Bosea vaviloviae: one gene and its partners. The protein of the gene in region 3 interacts with the protein of the main gene of each other region in a pairwise test. Links are inferred from orthologs where the notes say so. Each region holds a gene or a part of one and is shown on either strand. Other genes may lie near its edges. The genes, in order: BHK69_RS19530, BHK69_RS09480 and BHK69_RS04515.

Region 1 (4,939 bases), 3.3 Mb from region 3 along the record:
GAAAGGGCGGGCGGCGTCATGAACCAGCACGATGCCGTCGAAGCCGGTGGCGGCAAGTGCTTGCAGGCCCAGGCGCACGGAATCCTGCCGCGTTGCGCCGCCTTGCGCCGGCGAGAGCAGCTTCCCTGTCGGCAGGTCGGCGACGGCGTGGGCATAGCGTGCGTTGTCGCCTGGCCCGATGACGACCATGACATGATCGATCGCAGCGTCAGCTAAAAAAGGCGTCAGGGCCTGCGCAAGAACTGGCCGGCCCGCGAGGGCGCGATATTGCTTGGGCAGGTCTCCGCCGGCGCGCAGCCCGCGCCCGGCGGCGACGATCAGGGCAGCGATGGCTGCGCGGCGGCTGCTTGTTTCTGTGAGCACGGGCAATGGTCCAGCAGGGGCAATAGTCCAGCAGGGATTGGGTGATAGTGGCACGGCGTGCGATCGCCAAGTCCGCAGGCGAGACGCTCGGCAAGCCATGCGGCAGGGGTGCGGCGATGATGCACTGCAATATGTTCCGAGGCCTCTTGCGCTCTCGCAGCAATGTCCAATAAATATGCATAATGGAAGTTGCCTCAAATTCGAGCGCCGACGTAGCGATCCTGCCGGACGTCGCTCCCGTTTCGCGCGCTTTCCTGGCGCCGATGTCGGGTGTCACCGACATCGTGATGCGTCGGATCGCAGCGCGCCATGGTGCAGGCCTCGTCGTCTCCGAGATGGTTGCTTCCGACGAGTTCGTCAGGGGCAGCGAGGAGGCGCGCATCCGCGCCGAGGGAGCCGGCGTCTCGCCCCATGTCGTCCAGCTTGCCGGCTGTGATCCGCATTGGCTAGGCGAGGCGGCACGGCTGGCCGAAGCCAATGGCGCGGCGATCGTCGACATCAACATGGGCTGCCCGGCCAAGAAGGTCACAGGTGGCTGGGCAGGCTCGGCGCTGATGCGCGATCTCAACCATGCGATCGGGCTCGTCGAAGCCGCGGTGAAGGCCGTGAGCGTGCCTGTCACCGTCAAGATGCGATTGGGCTGGGATGAGGCCTCGCGCAACGCGCCGGAACTGGCGCGCCGCGCCGTCGCCTCGGGCGCGTCGATGATCACGGTGCATGGCCGGACCCGGCAGCAATTCTACAAGGGCGTCGCCGATTGGGGCGCGATCCGGGCCGTGCGCGAGCAGGGAGATTTTCCGCTCGTCGCCAATGGCGACATCCATGACGAGGATGATGCGCGCAATTGCCTTGCCCAATCGGGTGCAGATTTCGTGATGGTCGGCCGCGCCGCACTCGGCAGACCATGGCTGGTCGGCGAGATCGGCGCTGCGCTTGCCGGGCGGGCGTCCCCACAGCTCGGCCTTGGCCAGAAATTCGCCATCGCGCGCGACCACTATGAGGGGCTGCTCAGCCTGATGGGCATCGCCCATGGTGTGCGCCATGCCCGCAAGCATCTGGCGGCCTATGCCGATGAGGCCGTGGCGAGCGGCGGCATGCCCGATCCCGAACAGCGGCGCACGCTCCTGACTTCTGACGATCCGCATCTGGTGCTCGGCGCATTGACGCGACTGTTTTCTCCGGAGCTCAGCCGCGCTGCGGCCTGACGGAAAGGTGTTGCGTATGGCGATGGCGTTTTTTGATGGCGGCGGACGGGGCAGGGATGATTTCCTGCTCGATCCGATCGAGATGCAGGCCCTCAACGTGCTGCCGATGCCGGTCGTCGTGATCGGCGAGGGCCATGGTATCCTCTACGCCAACACGGCCGCCGAGGACTTCTTCCAGTCCAGCGCCGTCGTGTTGAAGCGGCAGCGCATCGACGATCTGATCGCCTTTGGCTCGCCGGTGCTGGCGCTGGTGGAGGAGGTGCAGCGGCGCGGCGCGAGCGTCAGCGAATATCGGCTTGACCTCGGCTCTCCCCGTCTCGGCGTCGATCGCGTGGTCGATGTCTTTGCCTCTCCTTTGTCCAGCCAGAGCGATGCCGTCGTGCTTATGCTGCAAGAACGGACAATTGCTGAAAAAATGGACAGGCAGCTGACCCATAGAGGAGCTGCGCGTTCGATCACAGCGCTGGGGGCCATGCTGGCCCATGAGATCAAGAACCCGCTATCGGGCATTCGCGGTGCGGCGCAGCTGCTTGAGGCCTCGGTCCCCGACAGCGACCGCATGCTGACGCAGTTGATCTGCGACGAGACCGACCGGATCGTGAAGCTCGTGGAACGGGTCGAACTCTTCGGCGACGAGCGCCCGAGCGAGCGCGATGCCGTCAATGTGCATGACGTGCTCGACCATGTGAAACGACTGGCGCAATCGGGCTTTGCGCGCCACATCCGCTTCAACGAGGTCTACGATCCGTCGTTGCCGCCGGTCGCCGGCAATCGCGACCAGCTCGTTCAGGTCTTGCTGAATTTGATGAAGAACGCGGCCGAAGCCATTGGAATGCAATCGATCGATGGCGAGATCACACTGACGACCGCTTACCGGCCAGGCATCCGTATGCAGCTCGCCGGCTCGCCGGGCCGGATCGCCCTGCCGCTCGAGATCGGCATCCGCGACAATGGGCCGGGCGTGCCCTCGGACCTGCTGCCGCACCTGTTCGATCCCTTCGTCACCACCAAGGCGCAAGGCAGTGGCCTTGGACTTGCACTCGTTGCCAAGGTGATCGGCGATCACGGCGGAATCGTCGAATGCGAATCCGTTCCTCGCCGTACGACGTTTCGAATTCTGCTGCCTCTGCACCAGCCCCGGGCGCGGCAGACAGTTTAAGGCCTACAGGACCACAGTGAATGCCGACCGGTAACATTCTCGTCGCGGACGACGACGCCGCGATCCGCACCGTCCTCAATCAAGCCCTTGCCCGGGCCGGATATGAGGTGCGGACCACGGGCCAGGCGGCGACGCTCTGGACCTGGGCCGCGCAGGGCCTCGGCGACCTCATCATCACCGATGTGGTGATGCCCGACGGCAACGCCTTCGACCTGTTGCCGCGCATCAAGCGGGTGCGCCCCGAGCTGCCGATCATCGTGATGAGCGCGCAGAATACCTTCATGACGGCGATCAAGGCCTCCGAGCGCGGCGCCTACGAGTATCTGCCCAAGCCCTTCGACCTGAAGGAGCTCGTCGCCATCGTCGGCCGCGCCCTGTCGCGGCCGCGCGGCGATGGTGGCAGGGCCAATGCGGCCGAGCCTGACGATATTCCCCTGATCGGCCGCTCGCCGGCGATGCAGGACGTCTACCGCGCGCTTGCCCGGTTGATGCCGATCGATCTCACCGTGATGATCAACGGCGAGTCCGGCACCGGCAAGGAGCTGGTCGCGCGGGCGCTGCACGATTACGGCAAGCGCAAGAACGGTCCATTCGTGGCGATCAACATGGCCGCGATCCCGAAGGACCTGATCGAATCCGAGCTGTTCGGCCATGAGAAGGGCGCCTTCACCGGTGCGCTGACGCGCTCGTCGGGCCGCTTCGAGCAGGCCGAGGGCGGCACGCTCTTCCTCGACGAGATCGGGGACATGCCGATGGAGGCTCAGACGCGCCTGCTGCGCGTGCTGCAGCAGGGCGAATACACCACCGTCGGCGGCCGGACGCCGATCAAGACCAATGTCCGCATCGTAGCCGCGACCAACAAGGATCTGCGCATCTCCATCGCGCAGGGGTTGTTCCGCGAGGATCTGTTCTTCCGGCTCAATGTGGTGCCGATCCGCCTGCCGCCCTTGCGCGAGCGCGTCGAGGACATTCCGGATCTGGCGCGCCATTTCTTCGCGCTGGTCGAGAAGGAGGGGCTGCCGCACAAGCAGATCGATTCGGAAGCGATGGACGTGATGCGGCGCTATCGCTGGCCCGGCAACGTCCGCGAGCTCGAAAATCTCGTCCGCAGGCTCGCGGCGCTCTATCCGCAGGAGACCATCACGGCGCCGATCGTCGATGCGGAGCTCCAGCCGGCTTCGCCGACGACGAGTTTTTCGGGCGGATCGGCGCCCGAGCGGGCCGAAACGCTGTCGGGCTCGGTCGAGCGCCATCTCAACCAGTATTTCGGCGGCTTCGGCGATAATATCCCGCCGCCTGGCCTGTATCACCGCATTCTGCGCGAGGTCGAGCCGCCTTTGATTGCTGCAGCCCTGGCCGCGACGCGGGGCAATCAGATCCGCGCCGCCGAATTGCTCGGCCTGAATCGCAACACGCTGCGCAAGAAGATTCGCGAATTGGACATGCAGGTCGTGCGCTCGCCGCGCTAGAGCAGGATGCGAAAAAGTGGGAACCGGTTTTTCGCAATCGATCCTGCTCTAACTCTTTGATGAGAGACGGATTCAGATTTCAGTCGGGATCACTTGGTGATCCCGACTGAAATCATCCGGCTCTGAGGCTTCTGCCGGGGGCCGGCCCGCCGCCTTTCATATGTCGCATTTTGACAACACCGTTGCGGCGGCGCATCTATGCCGCCCGCAAGCTTGGACGTCCGTCCGCGCTTGCTGCACCGGAGTTGTCGAAGAACCGTGTCAGCCTCGATCAGCGATGTCAGAATCATGCCGCGTGGGGAGGATCCGCCACGCCGTGTGTCGGGCTGGCTCGGCGCAATCGTCGTCGTTTTCGCACTTGTCTCGGCGCTCGTCACCTTCCTGGTGCTGTCAGGCGTCACGCCGATCGCCCCGGTCCATGAGGTGGTCGTCGGCGTCTTCATCCTCAACGCCCTGCTGATCCTGCTGCTGCTTGTCATCGTCGCTTTCGAGACGGCGGTACTGATCCGGGCGCGGCGAGCCGGCGCCGCTGCGGCCGGCCTTCATGTCAGAATCGTCGGTCTTTTCAGCATCATCGCGACATTGCCTGCGATTCTGGTCGCGGTGATCGCGACCGTGACCATCGAGCGCGGGCTGGAGCCCTGGTTCTCCGACCGGATGCGCGACGCGATCTTCAAATCGGTCGAGGTCGCCGATGCCTATGCCGCGGGACAGTGCAAGTCGCTCGGGCGCGAGATCCGGAT
Region 2 (5,331 bases), 1.1 Mb from region 3 along the record:
CGAGCGCGATCGGCAGCAGCCAGCCGGCGAGACCGAGGCGACGAGAGCCGGGGCGACGAGAGCTGGCGCCGGGCGAGCCCGGGGTTTTCGCCTGCGTCGCGGCCGCGATCTCCAGCGGGCTCATCGCGCCTCGACCGCCTCAGTTCGTCGCGGCGAAGCGCCGGTCGAGCAGATCGTCGACGGCCGCTTTGATGTCGGTCGTCGCGGGCAGCACGCCGGCTTCCTTCAGGGCGAGGCCGGCAGCGATGATCGTATCGGCTTGCGCCTGGCCGATGCTGGAATGCGTCAGCTCGGTGCGGGTGAGCTGGCGCTCGATCACGACGTCGGAGAGCTTGGTGTAGTCGACCAGCGTCTTCTTCAGCTCGGCCGGATTGGCGAGCGCATAGGTGCGCGCCTCCTCATAGGCGGCAATGACCTTGCGCACGAGGGCCGGGTTTTCCCTGGCGAAGGCCTCGCGGACATTGAGGATGCCCCAGGTGTTGTCCTCAGCCTTGCGGTGGAAGAGTTTTGCGCCGCTCTCGACCTCGGCCGCCGCCATCAGCGGGTCAAGTCCTGCCCAGGCGTCGACATCGCCGCGCTCCAGAGCGAGGCGGCCATCGGCATGCTGCAGCAGGACGAGCTTGACGTCCTTCTCGGTCAGCTTGGCCTCGGCCAGCGCCCTGACCAGGAAGATATGCGGGTCGGTGCCCCGCGTCACGGCAACGCGCTTGCCCTTGAGGTCGGCGACCTTGGTGATCTCGCTCTTGGCGCCGGTGACCAGGGCCGTCCATTCCGGGCGCGAATAGACATAGATCGACTTGATCGGGTTGCCGTTGATCTTTCCGATCAGGGCTGCCGCGCCGGCGGTCGAGCCGAAATCGAGCGAACCGGCATTGAGGAATTCGAGCGCCTTGTTGGAGCCGGCCGACTGAACCCAGCGCACGGCGATGCCCTCGGGGGCGAGCGCTTTTTCGAGGATGCCGCGCTCCTTCAGCACGAGGCTGACGGGGTTATAGGTCGCGTAGTCGATGCGGATTTCCTTGGGGGCCTGCGCGAAGACGGATGTGGCGCCCAGGGCAAGCGAGGTGGCGACGAAACCGGCGATGGCGCGGCGGCGTGTGATGATGCTCATGATCGATCCCTTGTTGCGATGACGCGCAGGGATCGGGACCGACTCGCAAGCCTGCCCTTGGCCCCGACGCTTTAGCTGCACTTATTTCGCGCCCGCAAGCTGCTGGCTCAAATCGGCGCGTATCCGTCTTTTAGGTCCACGCGTTCTGTTTGTCAAACACGACATCCGGCGATGTTGAATTGTAAATTACACGTACTCGTAATGTGTAATTTATCTGCTTTGCGAATCCCGCCGGCATGTTAACGAGCGGAATGGGCCGAGGCCGCATGGCCCGGAATCGAGGGTGAGCCGCCGTGTCGTCCGTCGCCGATCAGCCGCGCCTCGCGCTCGCCGAGGTGCTGGAGAACCCCGCCCAGGCCGTCGCGAAACTCATCGCCCGATTGGGCAACCCCTCGACCACCGAGATGCGCCAGGCGCTGGTGGCGCATCTGCGCCGCGTGCTCGATGAAGGCCACGCCTCGGCCAAGGATCTGCTCGCCGGCCCACGCAACGGCCTCGCCTGCGCCGAGCGCATCTCCGAGACGATGGACGGGATCGTCGCCTGCCTGCATATCGCAGCGAGCGAGCATTTCTACCAAGCGGTCAACCCGTCGCAATCCGAGCGCATCGCCGTCGTCGCGGTCGGCGGCTATGGCCGTGGCACGCTCGCGCCGGGCTCCGATGTCGACCTGCTGTTCCTGTTCCCGCACAAGCAGACCGCTTGGGGCGAGAGCGTGGTCGAGGCGATGCTCTACCCGCTCTGGGACCTGAAGCTGAAGGTCGGCCACTCCGTGCGCTCGATCGATGACTGCATGCGCGAGGCGCGCGCCGACATGACGATCCGGACTGCGCTGCTCGAAGCGCGCTTCCTCATCGGGGACAGGTCGCTCTTCGACGAGATGGTGCGCCGCTTCGGGGCCGAGGTGATGGAGGGCACGGCGCCCGCCTTCACCGAGGCCAAGCTCGCCGAGCGCGAGACGCGGGTGCGCCGCGCCGGCACCTCGCGCTATCTGGTCGAGCCCAACGTCAAGGACGGCAAGGGCGGCCTGCGCGACCTCAACACCTTGTTCTGGATCGCGAAATACGCCTATCGCGTCGATGATGTCAGCGAACTGGTCGCAGCCGGCCTGTTCGACCGCAAGGAACTCGTGATGTTCCAGCGTTCGGAGGAGTTCCTCTGGCGCGTGCGCTGCTGGATGCATTTCATCACCGGCCGGGCCGAGGAGCGCCTGTCCTTCGACCTCCAGCGCCAGGTCGCCGCCGCGATCGGCTATGCCGGGCGCAGCGGCCAGGCGCCGGTCGAGCGTTTCATGAAGGCCTATTTCCTCGTCGCCAAGGATGTCGGCGACCTGACCGCCATCGTCTGTGCGGCGCTGGAGGCGCGCCAGCAGAAGCCGCGCGCCTCGCTCTCGCGCCTGCTCGGCTCGTTTGCCAAGCGCAAACGCGTGCGCGCACTCGGCCATCCCGATTTCACGCTGAAGAGCCAGCGCCTCAACGTGATCGACGACGACGCCTTCCGGCGCGATCCGGTCAACCTGCTGCGGCTCTACGAGATCGCCAGTCGCGACGACATCGCCATCCACCCCGACACCAGCCGGCTGGTGACGCAGTCGCTGCGCCTGGTCACGGCGCAATTGCGCCACGATCCCGAAGCCAACCGCATCTTCCTGGAGATCCTGACCGGGCGGCGCTCGCCGGAGCCGGTGCTGCGGCGGATGAACGAGTCGGGGCTGCTGGGGCGCTTCATCCCGGATTTCGGCCGCATCGTCGCGATGATGCAGTTCAACATGTATCACCACTATACGGTCGACGAGCACCTGATCCGTTCGATCGGCGTCTTGGCGGAAATCGATGCCGGCGTTCTCGAAATCGAGCATCCGCTCGCCAACGAGATCATGCCGAACCTCGCCAATCGTCGCGCGCTCTATGTCGCGCTGTTCCTGCACGACATCGCCAAGGGCCGGCTCGAGGACCACTCGATCGCCGGCGCCAAGATCGCCCGCAAGCTCGGCCCCCGGCTGGGCCTGAGCGAGGCACAGACCGAAACAGTCGCCTGGCTGGTCGAACACCATCTCGACATGTCGACCGTCGCCCAGAGCCGCGACCTCGGCGACCCCAAGACGATCGAGACCTTTGCCGCGACGGTGCAGACGCTGGAGCGGTTGAAGCTCTTGCTCATCCTCACCGTCGCCGACATCAAGGCGGTCGGCCCCGGCGTCTGGAACGGCTGGAAGGGCCAGCTCCTGCGCACGCTCTATTATGAGACCGAGATCGTGCTCGCCGGCGGCTATTCCGCGATCGAGCGCAAGGCCCGCGTCGAGAAGAAGCAGGATGCGCTGAAGGAACAGCTCGCCGATTGGCCCGAGACCGAGCGCAACGCCTATCTCGCCCGCCATTATCCACCCTACTGGATCAAGACCGAGCTCGCCCGCCAGGAGAAGCACGCCCGCTTTCTCAGGCAGGCGGAGAGCGAGGGCCGCACCACAGCGACCGCCGTCGAGACCGACCAGTTCCGCGGCATCACCGAGCTCACCATCCTGGCGCCCGACCATCCGCGCCTGCTGGCGATCGTCACCGGAGCCTGCGCGGCGGCCGGCGGCAACATCGTCGACGCGCAGATCTTCACCACCACCGACGGGCTCGTGCTCGACACGATCTCGGTCTCGCGCGCCTTCGACCGGGACGACGACGAACTGCGCCGGGCCGAGCGGATCGCGGCCGCGATCGAGCGCGCGCTGAAGGGGGAGATCAAGATCGCGGATCTGGTGGCGCAGCGCCGCGCCCCGCCGCCGCGCGGCCAGACCTTCCAGCTCGCGCCCGAGGTCATCATCGACAATGTGCTCTCGGCCCGCCACACCGTGCTCGAGGTCTCGGGGCTCGACCGGCCCGGCTTGCTCTACGACCTGACCACTGCGATCGGGAAGCTCAACCTCAACATCGCCTCGGCCCATATCGCCACTTTCGGCGAGAAGGCGGTCGACGTGTTCTACGTCACCGACCTGACGACGGCGAAGATCGTCTCGACCGCGCGCCAGCTCGCCATCCGCAGAGCGCTGCTCGACGTCTTCGCCTTCGATCACGACAAGCCGGCCGCAGCCAAGGCCAAGGCACCCGTGCGCGCTTGATTTCGCAGGCAACAAGCCCGATATCGGCCCGGAACGCCGTTGCGCCCTTCGCCTGCGCCGGCCCCCGATCCGCCTGGAATTGCGATCTATTTGGAATTGGATGACGCCATGACGCAGAAGCCTGCGAAAGAAGAGCCCGAGATCGACACCGCGACCAGCGAGGAACTGGCCAATGAAGCCGCCTCCAATGCCGAGGCCGATCTCGCCCGGCTGGAATCCGAGCGCGACGACTTCAAGGACAAGCTGCTGCGCACACTGGCCGACATGGAGAATTTGCGCCGGCGCACCGAGCGTGAGATCTCCGACGCCAAGGCCTATGCGGTAACGAGCTTCGCCCGCGATATGCTGGCCTCGGCCGACAATCTGCGCCGTGCGCTGGAGAGCGTGCCCGAAGCCGCGCGCAGCGGAGCCGAAGCGGCTCTGGCAGCGCTGATTGAAGGCGTCGAGCTGACCGAGCGCGACCTGCTGAAGACGCTGGAGCGCCACGGCGTGCGCAAGATCGATCCGCAGGGGGAGAAGTTCGATCCCAACCTGCATCAGGCGATGTTCGAGGCGCCCGATGCCGAAACGCCCAAGGGCATGGTCTCCAAGGTCGTGCAGTCAGGCTACAAGATCGGCGAGCGCGTGCTGCGGCCGGCCCTGGTCGGCGTCTCGGCCGGCGCGCCCAAGCCGCAGGAACCCTCGACCCCGGACACCTCCGGCAGCACTCCGTCCGGCCACTGAGACGTGCTCGAAACCGCCGGCGTCGCCGTCTTTGCATTGACTGGCGCGCTGGTCGCGACCCGCAAGGGCATGGACCCGTTCGGCTTCATCCTGCTCGCGACGGTGACCGGCGTCGGCGGCGGCACGCTGCGCGATCTCCTGCTCGGGCGCCTCGTCTTCTGGGTGCGCGATCCCAGCGATGTTCTCGTCTGCTCGGGCGTCGCGCTTGGCGCCTGGGCCATCGCTTATCTGAAGCCCGGCATGCTCGATGGCTGGGCCGGCAAGCGCCTGCTGATCTGGGCCGACTCGGCCGGGCTTGCGCTCTTCGCCGTTGCCGGCACGCTGAAGGCGCTCGATGTCGGCGTCTCCTCCCTGTCAGCGATCGCGCTCGGCGCGATGACCGCCTCCTTCGGC
Region 3 (4,860 bases):
CGATCGAACAGATGGAAGCGGATCAGCCGGAGTGCCCAGATCACCGGCGGGAACAGCAGGGCGACGACGCCGAGCCCGATCAATTGCATCAGCAGATCGGCGACCATCGCGCCGGGACGGCCGAGCCAGTTCCTGACGGCGCCGCTGGTGGCGTTGTTGATGCTGGGGTCGTCGACGGACCAGGTCGCGAGCGCGATCGCGATCGCCGATGTCAGGGCCAGCAGGCCGAGCCCGGTCAACTCCGCCGCGCGCCGCGACAGGAACTCCCGCACCGGATCGGGCAGGCGGTCCATCAGCGAGGAGGAACGTCGGATCGTGCGCATGCTGGTGTCGTGCTTCGGGCTTCCGGCCGCCAGAGTCGGGCCTGTCCGGTCACGTTAGGAAGGTGAGGTTAAGACCCGCTTAACCTTGGCGCGCTGGCGACTTCGGATGGAACGTTACGGGCGCTGCTGCATTTCCGCCCTGTAGGCAGCCAGACAGGAGACATCGCGATGCGAGACGCTCATGGGGAGAAGATCGCGGCGATCGCGCGCATCTGGCGCGGCCGAACAACCGCGGCGAAAGCGGATGAATATGCCGTCTATCTGCGCGAGGTGGGCGTGACACCACTGCTCGAAACCGCGCTCGGGGCGCAGATGTTTCGCGAGGATCGCGGCGCCGAGACGGAATTCGTGACGATCTCGTACTGGGAGAGCATCGAGGCGATGTCGCGCTTCGCCGGCTCCGATCCGCGCCGCATCCACCATCTCGAACGTGATGCGGAATTTCTGATCGAGCTGCCTGAAAGCGTGCAGATCCTGGACGTCGTTGTCGATCGCCGGGCAGTGGATTTCTGACGTCCGGTTCCTGACGCCAATGAAAAACCCCGGCGGTTTCCCGCCGGGGTTGTTTCACGTGAGACGCTGAGGCGAGAGCGGCTCAGTCGTGATAGGCGCGCTCGCCATGCTCGGCGATGTCGAGACCTTCGCGTTCCTGATCGGGGGCGACGCGCAGGCCGACGATGACGTCGACGATCTTGTAGAGGATCAGCGAGCCGACGCCGCTGAAGACCAGCGTGAACAGCACCGCCTTGGCCTGCGCCAGGAAGGCATCGCCCAGCACATAGGCGCCGACGGCAAGTTCACCGGGCTTCGAGGAATAGTCCGGGATACCGACGCCGCCGAGATCGACATTCACCAGGATGCCGGTCGCCAGGGCGCCGATGATGCCGCCGATGCAGTGGATGCCGAAGACGTCGAGCGAGTCGTCATAGCCCAGCGCGTTCTTGACGGTGGAGCAGAAGACGAAGCAGACGACGCCGGCGACGAGGCCCAGCATGATCGAACCCATCGGGCCAGCAAAGCCGGCGGCCGGCGTGACCGCGACAAGGCCCGCGACCGCGCCCGAGACCATGCCGAGCATCGAGGGCTTGCCCTTGACGGCCCATTCCACGAAGAGCCAGCCGACTGCCGCCGCCGCCGTGGCGACGAAGGTGTTGATCATGGCGAGCGCGGCGGTGCCGTTGGCTTCCAGGTTGGAGCCGGCGTTGAAGCCGAACCAGCCGACCCAGAGCAGGGCGCCGCCGATCAGCGTCATGGTGAGCGAGTGGGGCGCCATCAGCTCCTTGCCGTAGCCGATGCGCTTGCCGAGCAGCAGGCAGCCGACCAAGCCCGCAATGCCGGCATTGATGTGCACGACGGTGCCGCCGGCGAAGTCGAGCGCGCTCCATTTGAAGAGCATGCCGGCATCGGCGTTGACGGCGTCGAGCGCGGCCTGGGCCGCAACCTTGCCGTCAGCCCCAGCGACAGCCAGCGCCTTGGCGGCATTGCCGACAACGTCGGGACCGCCCCAGTACCAGACCATATGGGCCATCGGGAAATAGATGAAGGTGGCCCAGAGCACGCTGAAGAGCAGCAGCGCCGAGAACTTCATGCGCTCGGCGAAGGCGCCGACGATGAGGGCCGGCGTGATGCAGGCAAAGGTCATCTGGAAGCAGATATAGACATATTCCGGAATGACGACGCCGTTGGAGAAGGTCGCGACCGTCGAGTTCGGATCGATGCCCTTCAGGAAGGCCTTGGAGAAGCCGCCGACATAGTCGTTCAGGCTGCCGCCATTGGTGAAGGCGAGCGAGTAGCCGTAGAAGACCCAGAGCAGGCAGACGATGCAGACGATGGCGAAGACCTGCGTCAGTACGGAGAGCATGTTCTTGCTGCGGACGAGACCGCCATAGAACAGCGCGAGGCCGGGAATGGTCATGAGCAGGACGAGGATCGTCGAGCTCATCATGAAGGCGACGTCGCCCTTGTTGGGAACGGGCGCGGGAGGGGTGGCCGGAGCCTGCGCGAGCGCGGTGCCAGCGGCCGCCGCGAGCGCCAGCCCGACAAGTCCGGCCCGGCTGAGGGTCTTGAAATTCATCGTTGGAAACTCCTGAAGGATCGCTGGCTCAGAGGGCGTCGCCGTCGGTTTCGCCGGTGCGGATGCGCACGGCTTTCTCGATCGACGAAACGAAGATCTTGCCGTCACCGATCTGACCGGTGCGGGCGGCGGCGGTGATCGCGTCGATCACCTTGCTGACGAGTTCGTCGGACACGGCGACCTCGATCTTGATCTTCGGCAGGAAGCTCACGGCGTATTCGGCACCACGGTAGATTTCCGTGTGGCCCTTCTGGCGGCCATAGCCCTTCACCTCGGTCACGGTCAGGCCGTGCACGCCGATGGCGGTGAGCCCGTCGCGCACCTCCTCCAGCTTGAACGGCTTGATGATAGCCATCACGATCTTCATTGCAGGGTTTCCCCGTTTACGCCGCCCGGAAGTCAGCCCCGGCGATCTTGTTGCGCCTCGCGCACCTGTGAGAGTTTCGGCGCACGTCGGGAAACGGCAATTCAAGGCGCGTGCCAACTGCCCTGTGGTCACACCGGGGGTTGAATTCGCGAATCAGCGATTACGCCGGTGATGAAGCCACCAGCGCTGATCAAGAAATATGCAAATGATGATTTATTAGGCTGATGCTTAGAAAGCGCTCACGCCGAAAGCGCTCACGCCATGTCCGGCCTCGGACGGATCAGCCCTTCCTGCGCGACCGAGGCGACCAGCTTGCCGTCCCGGTTGAAGATGAGGCCGCGTGAAAAGCCGCGCGCAGCCGAGGTCGAGGGGCTGTCCTGGGCATAGAGCAGCCATTCGTCGGCGCGGAAGGGCCGGTGGAACCAGAGCGCATGGTCGAGGCTTGCGCCCTGGATCTGCTTGTCGAAAACGTTCTTGCCATGCGCGATCAGGCTCGAATCGAGCAGCATCAGGTCCGACGCATAGGCGAGCACGCTCTGGTGGATCGCCGGTTCGTCGGGCAAGGGCTGCATCGCCTTGATCCAGACGTTGAATTTCGGCTCCATCTTGCCGCCGCTGGCATAGCGGGCGAGTTCGACCGGCCTGATCTCGATTGGCCTTTCGCGCTGGTAATAGGCGCGCACGGCGTCGGGCATATGCGGCAGCACGCTGCGCTTCATGGTCTCGCGGTCGGGCAGATCCTCCGGCATCGGCACGTCGGGCATCGGCATCTGATGCTCGAAACCTTCCTCCGCGGCATGGAAGGAGGCCGACATGGCGAAGATTGCCTCACCCTTCTGGATCGCCAGCACGCGCCGTGTGGTGAAGGAGCGGCCGTCGCGCAGCCGGTCGACTTCATAGATGATCGGGATCTCGGGATCGCCCGGCAGCAGGAAATAGGCGTGCAGCGAGTGGGGCTGGCGATCCTCCACCGTCTTGCAGGCGGCGTAGAGCGCCTGGCCGATCACCTGCCCGCCGAAGACGCGCGCCCAGCCGACCTTGGGGCTGCGACCCCGGAACAGATTGCGTTCGAGCGGCTCGAGGTCGAGGATCGACAGCAGGGAGTCGCTGATCTGTGACATGGTCTGAAGGCTCTTCGGGCGGGCGCGATCGCAGTCTATGCTGCATCAGCACCGACGCATCGCGCGTCGTCAAGCCGGTGCGCCTTCAGCACGGCCGTCGGGCGAGGAGTGGATTACAATGGCGTCTGGACTGGGCCTGGCCCGCAACCGGATCGTGATCGCGGGCGGCGGGATCGCCGGATTGTCGCTGGCGCTGGCGCTGAAGCAGGCGCTTGGCGCAGGCTTCGAGATCGTGCTGGCCGATCCGTCATTGAGCCTGGAGCCACGCGCCGACAGCCGTGCCTACGCGGTGGCCGCAGCGGCGCAGAATATGCTGGAGGCGCTCGGAATCTGGCAGAAGGTCGTATCCACCGCCCAGCCGATGACCGAGATGGTCGTCACCGACAGCCGCAACTCGGATGTGGTGCGCCCGGTCTTCCTGACTTTCGATGGCGAGGTCGAACCTGGCCAGCCCTTCGCTCATATGGTCGAGAATGCGGCGCTGCTGAGCGCGTTCCTCGACGCCTGCCGCGCTGCGGGCGTGGTGCTGCGCCCCGAGGGCGTACGCCGCTTCGAGAGCAGGGATGACGAGGTCGAACTCCGATTCGCCGGCGGTGAGCTGCTCCAGGCGGCTCTGCTCGTCGCGGCCGACGGAGCGCGCTCGAAGCTGCGCGAGCAGGCCGGCATCGGCTGGGTCGGCTGGTCCTATCGGCAAACCGGGCTGGTGGCGACGCTGGGTCACGAGCGCCCGCATCACGGCCGCGCCGTCGAGCATTTCCTGCCATCGGGGCCCTTCGCCATCCTGCCGCTCACCGATGGGGGCAAGCTCGGACATCGCTCCTCGATCGTCTGGACTGAAGGCACGGAGAATGTGCCGGCGCTGCTCTCGCTCGACGCGACCGATCTCTTGGCCGAGATCGAGCGGCGTTTTGGGCTGGAACTCGGCGAGATCGCGCTGGAGAGCACCGTCAGCGCGCATCCGCTCGGCTTCGGCGT

Evidence for each region.
Region 1: the proteins of BHK69_RS04515 (region 3) and BHK69_RS19530 interact in binary tests that used the Escherichia coli proteins (3 or more experiments, as listed by UniProt). The link is inferred for Bosea vaviloviae from one-to-one orthologs.
Region 2: the proteins of BHK69_RS04515 (region 3) and BHK69_RS09480 interact in binary tests that used the Escherichia coli proteins (3 or more experiments, as listed by UniProt). The link is inferred for Bosea vaviloviae from one-to-one orthologs.

What each region holds. Positions count from the first base shown.
Region 1 is NZ_CP017147.1:4,269,831-4,274,769, forward strand. The notes cover bases 808-3,688. They hold BHK69_RS19530 (two-component system sensor histidine kinase NtrB), read left to right. Parts: upstream 808-1,650; coding sequence 1,651-2,727; downstream 2,728-3,688. Other genes in these bases: dusB (tRNA dihydrouridine synthase DusB), read left to right, coding at 808-1,568; ntrC (nitrogen regulation protein NR(I)), read left to right, coding at 2,748-3,688. Also shown: BHK69_RS19520 (bifunctional 2-C-methyl-D-erythritol 4-phosphate cytidylyltransferase/2-C-methyl-D-erythritol 2,4-cyclodiphosphate synthase), read right to left, coding at 1-363; more of dusB, read left to right, coding at 546-807; more of ntrC, read left to right, coding at 3,689-4,196; BHK69_RS19540 (sensor histidine kinase NtrY-like), read left to right, coding at 4,395-4,939.
Region 2 is NZ_CP017147.1:2,020,737-2,026,067, reverse strand. The notes cover bases 1,143-4,415. They hold BHK69_RS09480 ([protein-PII] uridylyltransferase), read left to right. Parts: upstream 1,143-1,449; coding sequence 1,450-4,215; downstream 4,216-4,415. Other genes in these bases: grpE (nucleotide exchange factor GrpE), read left to right, coding at 4,324-4,415. Outside these bases: BHK69_RS09490 (ABC transporter permease), read right to left, coding at 1-124; BHK69_RS09485 (aliphatic sulfonate ABC transporter substrate-binding protein), read right to left, coding at 140-1,111; more of grpE, read left to right, coding at 4,416-4,938; BHK69_RS09470 (trimeric intracellular cation channel family protein), read left to right, coding at 4,942-5,331.
Region 3 is NZ_CP017147.1:954,551-959,410, reverse strand. What follows is about bases 1,096-3,897. They hold BHK69_RS04515 (P-II family nitrogen regulator), read right to left. Parts: upstream 2,765-3,897; coding sequence 2,426-2,764; downstream 1,096-2,425. Other genes in these bases: tesB (acyl-CoA thioesterase II), read right to left, coding at 3,019-3,885; BHK69_RS04520 (ammonium transporter), read right to left, coding at 1,096-2,397. In the rest of the region: BHK69_RS04530 (DNA translocase FtsK), read right to left, coding at 1-323; BHK69_RS04525 (antibiotic biosynthesis monooxygenase family protein), read left to right, coding at 492-836; more of BHK69_RS04520, read right to left, coding at 919-1,095; BHK69_RS04505 (ubiquinone biosynthesis hydroxylase), read left to right, coding at 4,004-4,860. UniProt on the Escherichia coli protein: Involved in the regulation of nitrogen metabolism. Regulates the activity of its targets by protein-protein interaction in response to the nitrogen status of the cell.